One region of the Providencia huaxiensis genome, then DNA from elsewhere that is predicted to be linked to it. Evidence: riboswitches for the same ligand, from Rfam matches in the RefSeq annotation. Region 1 holds a riboswitch; the other holds the start of a gene.
What was found. Region 1 has a riboswitch for thiamine pyrophosphate ahead of thiC (phosphomethylpyrimidine synthase ThiC). Riboswitches for the same ligand answer to the same signal wherever they lie in the genome.
Positions count from the first base shown of each region.

Region 2: another riboswitch for thiamine pyrophosphate. It lies ahead of thiB (thiamine ABC transporter substrate binding subunit); the one in region 1 lies ahead of thiC (phosphomethylpyrimidine synthase ThiC).

Region 1 covers NZ_CP031123.2:4,250,324-4,252,783, forward strand. The annotation lists gene thiC (phosphomethylpyrimidine synthase ThiC) at 1-1,291, opposite strand, end outside; TPP riboswitch at 1,435-1,547, opposite strand; gene CYG50_RS21415 (HAD family hydrolase) at 1,776-2,438, opposite strand; gene CYG50_RS21420 (ABC transporter ATP-binding protein) at 2,457-2,460, opposite strand, start outside.
Region 2 covers NZ_CP031123.2:2,897,586-2,900,045, forward strand. The annotation lists gene ptsP (phosphoenolpyruvate--protein phosphotransferase) at 1-398, opposite strand, end outside; gene rppH (RNA pyrophosphohydrolase) at 402-935, opposite strand; TPP riboswitch at 1,048-1,145, shown strand; gene thiB (thiamine ABC transporter substrate binding subunit) at 1,204-2,208, shown strand; gene thiP (thiamine/thiamine pyrophosphate ABC transporter permease ThiP) at 2,184-2,460, shown strand, end outside.

The sequences.
Region 1 (2,460 bases):
GGAGCTCAGCAAATTGTGCTTGGTCGTTGGCGTCTTGGATTGAACCTGGGCGCAGGCCATCTCCTAATGATAAGGAAACGTCGTAAGCGGCACAAATTTCACAAATTTCACGGAAGTTTTCATATAAAAAGTTTTCTTGGTGATGAGATAAACACCATTTTGCCATGATGGAACCACCGCGAGAGACGATCCCCGTTAGGCGTTTGGCGGTCATTGGCACATAACGTAATAATACGCCAGCGTGGATAGTGAAGTAGTCGACGCCTTGCTCTGCTTGCTCTAATAATGTGTCACGGAACATTTCCCACGTAAGATTTTCAGCGACACCGTTCACTTTCTCGAGCGCTTGGTAGATAGGTACTGTTCCAATCGGCACAGGGCTATTACGTAAAATCCATTCGCGAGTTTCGTGAATATAACGGCCAGTGGATAAATCCATGACCGTATCTGCGCCCCAACGCGTCGACCAAATCAGTTTTTCCACTTCCTCTTCAATGGATGAGGTGACCGATGAATTACCAATGTTGGCATTCACTTTAACCAAGAAATTGCGACCAATAATCATCGGCTCCGATTCGGGATGGTTGATATTGGCTGGGATGATGGCACGACCCGCTGCCACTTCTTGGCGAACAAATTCAGGGGTAATATTTTCCGGTAAATTTGCGCCAAAGCCTTGCCCTGGGTGTTGTTGTAATAAAACTTCGCCACGAATGCGTTCACGCCCCATATTTTCACGGATTGCAATAAACTCCATCTCAGGGGTTACGATACCTTTTCGTGCATAGTGTAATTGGGTAACACACTTGTTAGTTTGGGCTTTTAATGGGTGGGGGCGGTTGTTAAAGCGCAGATGGTCAAGGCCTGCATCAGCGAGACGCTGTTGGGTAAAATCGGAACTTAAATTTTCGACAGGTTCGGTATCAGCACGTTCACTTATCCATGGCGCACGAATTTTTTTAAGGCCTTTATGGACATTTAATTCAGAAACTGGGTCGCCGTAAGGGCCAGATGTATCATAGATAGGAACGGGTTCGTTATCTTCAAATTGTGGGTTGTCTTTATCGCCCCCGATCAAGGTTTGAGAGAGTTGGATTTCTCGCATCGGGACTTGGATATCGTCTCTAGAACCTTGTAAATAAATACGCTGTGAATTAGGAAACGAAACGCCAGAAACGGTATTAATAAAGGTTTCAGCGGCATCACGTTGAGCTTTACGGGTGCGAGCCGGGGCTGCTTGTGGCGATAAATCAGCAGTAGGGATGATATTTTGTTCTGTATTATTGGACATAGCAATTTCCTGACATTGTCACGGCTATCACAGTTTAGTGAGTAGCGGGTTTATCGAAAGAAAGTTGCTTGTCAGGAGTTCGGAGGAGTAATAAAAAGGCTTGCGCTGAATTTTTCACCAAATATAGTGGGGTGAAATGACGCTGAGTGATTACTCTTGTTCCCTTCGCGGGTATTAACCCGATCAGGTTCCGCGGATCCCGAATTAACGGTCTCAGCCTGATGCGTATGCATACTAGGCACTCCGACAAGAGGTTTCAGTATAAGCTTTCCTTATCATTCTTCAAGCGATAAGTGCTTCCTCGTCATTCTTCGCGCGATAGGTGCGTCGATTTCATAGATTTACCCGAATCACATACTTATGTATGCTCATCGGGATAATTCTATTTATCTCCTTCCTCTAGCACGAATAATTTAGAGGAACCTTTGAAAAGATTAGTTAGTTAAAACCAAAATTAAAACCAAGTTTGAAATTAAAATTGGGCTTACAAACCCCAAGTATGTTGTGGCCAATTGTGTTTGAGTGCGGCTTGCGTTAGGCGTTCGTCGCCGTTGATAATAAATACTTCATCGGCAAATTGGCACATTGGGAGATCGTTAGCGGAGTCGGTGTAGAAATACACATAGGCGTCAGTGATCGGCTGGTGGCGGATCCAATCTAATAGGCGTTTGACTTTGCCTTCTTTAAAGGTTGGGATACCGTCAATTTCTGTGGTGTAGCAGCCATCTTGTTGCTTGATATCGATCCCCATTGCGATATCTGCACCCAGTTGATCCGCAATTTTTTTCACAATAAATGAAACAGTTGCGGAGATCACAATAATTGGGATCCCTTTGGCTCGATAATTTGCGATCGTTCTAATCGCTTCAGGGTAGATCCGCGGTAAAATCACACTTTGTACAAAATCATCCAACCAGATATCTACTTGCTCAGCTTTTACATTGGCGAGAGTCTGCAGGTTAAAACGTAAGTAAGTTGGCATGTCTAATGTACCTGCATTATATTGCGCCATCATGGCTTTATCCGCTTCCACAAATTGCGGATTACTGATGATTTGTTTATCCCACAGGTATTGTGTCCACAATACGCTGCTATCACCTTGAATTAACGTATCATCTAAGTCAAAAATGGCCAGTTGGTTTTGCATTATATTCCTATTCACTGATTAA
Region 2 (2,460 bases), 1.4 Mb from region 1:
CGTTTTTCCCGCTGCTGTACCACCAGCACGCCTAATAATTGGCGGCGATAGACCACGGGGACACCTAAGAAAGCTCTTAACTGTTCTTCTTTAAGCTGAGGCAGGAATTTATATTGAGGATGTTCACGAATATCGGCTAGATTGAGCATCTCAGATTGGCGCCCGACGGCACCCACGACACCTTCATCAAACCCTAGGCGAATAGCAATCCCGCTAGGTTTTTTTAACCCGCGGGTTGCCATTAAGTAATAGCATTGGCGAGGGTGATCAGCTAAATAAATGGAACAAACGTCTGTTCGCATTGCTTTGCAAGTCTCATTCACCAACACTTCTAGCGCATCAGTCAAACTTGTCGCCATTGCAACTTTTTCGACAATTTCACGTAAACGCATCAACATAGGCTACTTTGCTCCACGCCTACGGTTATTAAAAGTGGGTCGTTGTGGTAATTTTTGTTCCTGCAGAGGCATAACAACAGGGGCAAATTCCTTCATAACACGCCGATAAACTTCACGTTTAAAAGAAACCACCTGCCTAACAGGATACCAATAACTGACCCATCGCCAGCCATCAAATTCTGGCGATTTACTGCGCTGCACGTTTATATCGGCATCATTGCATTGAAGTTGAAGTAAAAACCAACGCTGTTTCTGCCCAATACAAACAGGTTTTGTATCCCAACGCACCAAACGCTTGGGTAATTTGTAACGTAACCAATTACGGGTAGATGCCAATAACCTGACATCCTTACGCTGTAGCCCGACTTCTTCGTATAGCTCACGATACATCGCCTGTTCCGGCGATTCCCCGGGATTGATGCCTCCTTGAGGAAACTGCCATGAGTGCTGACCATAGCGGCGGGCCCATAAAACTTGCCCTTGCCGATTACAAATTACAATTCCTACATTCGGGCGGTAGCCATCATCATCAATCACAGACTACCTCAATAACCAAATTTGAAAGATGCCTAATTGTTTCACACATACCTAAACTGGTAAACCTATATCAATACAGTTTGCAGATATGTCTGAAGTCACTACAATAGTGAACATCTCAACGGGGTGCCGAATTTATTTAGGCTGAGAACTAACCCGTAGAACCTGATCCGGTTAATACCGGCGTAGGGATTTGAGCCACCGTCTGCATATCTGCACCGGTTTCTCCTCAAATCCTGTGTCACTATCTTTTAGCGCAGGAAAAAGCATGTTTAAAAACAAAATTATAGCATCGATTTTTACCTTTAGTGCACTCAGTTTAAGTCAATTAGCATGGGCTGATAAACCAACGCTTACTGTTTATACCTATGATTCCTTTGCAGCAGAGTGGGGCCCTGGCCCTCAAATTAAAAAGAATTTCGAAGCGCAGTGCGATTGCGAGTTAAAAATAGTGGCGCTGGGAGATGGCGTAGCGCTGCTAAACAGACTCAGAATGGAAGGGAAAAAAAGCAAAGCAGATGTGATTTTAGGGTTAGATAATAATTTATTAGATTCTGCTGAAAAAACAGGCCTGTTTGCCCCCGCTGACATTGATACCACTGCATTGAAACTGCCTATTTCGTGGGATAGCTCAACCTTCATTCCTTATGACTATGGTTACTTTGCATTTATATATGACACTAATAAAATTAAACACCCCCCAGCAAGTATGGATGCATTATTAAATAGTGATAATAATTGGAAAATTATTTACCAAGATCCTCGCACCAGCACTCCGGGGCTTGGCTTAATGCTATGGATTGAAAAACTGTATGGCGACAAGTCTGCGGATGCATGGCAAAAAATGGCAGGCAAAACACTTACCGTCACTAAAGGTTGGAGTGAAGCTTATGGCCTGTTCTTAAAAGGAGAAGGTGATTTTGTACTCAGTTACACCTCATCACCGGGCTACCAAATGCTTAATGACCAAAAAGATAACTATGCAGCGGCATTATTTAATGAGGGTCACTATATGCAAGTTGAAGTGGCTGCAAGGCTGAAAAATAGCCCACAACCGGAGCTCGCCAAGCAATTCCTACAGTTTGTCTTAACACCTGATTTCCAAAACACCTTGCCAACGACTAACTGGATGTATCCGGTCATTGATATTCCCTTACCTGAGGTATACAACCAGTTACCTCTACCTGAAAAAGCCTTACAATTTAGTTCTCAAGAAGTTGCAAAAGAACGCCAAAACTGGACTCGTTTATGGCAAGCCGCCGTCAGTCGCTGATTAATTTGTCTTTACTACCGGGGGCGTTGGCCTCCGGTTTACTGATTACGGTTGCACTCATTAGTTTTGGTGCGCTGTGGTTTTTTGCACCTGAAATCTCAGTGGCTGACATTATCAGCGATAGCTATTTGTGGCATGTAATTGGTTTTACTTTCTGGCAGGCTTTTTTATCTGCTATTTTTTCTGTGATCCCTGCTATTTTTCTCGCAAGAGCACTGTATCGCCGTCGTTTTTTTGGGCGAACTCTATTTT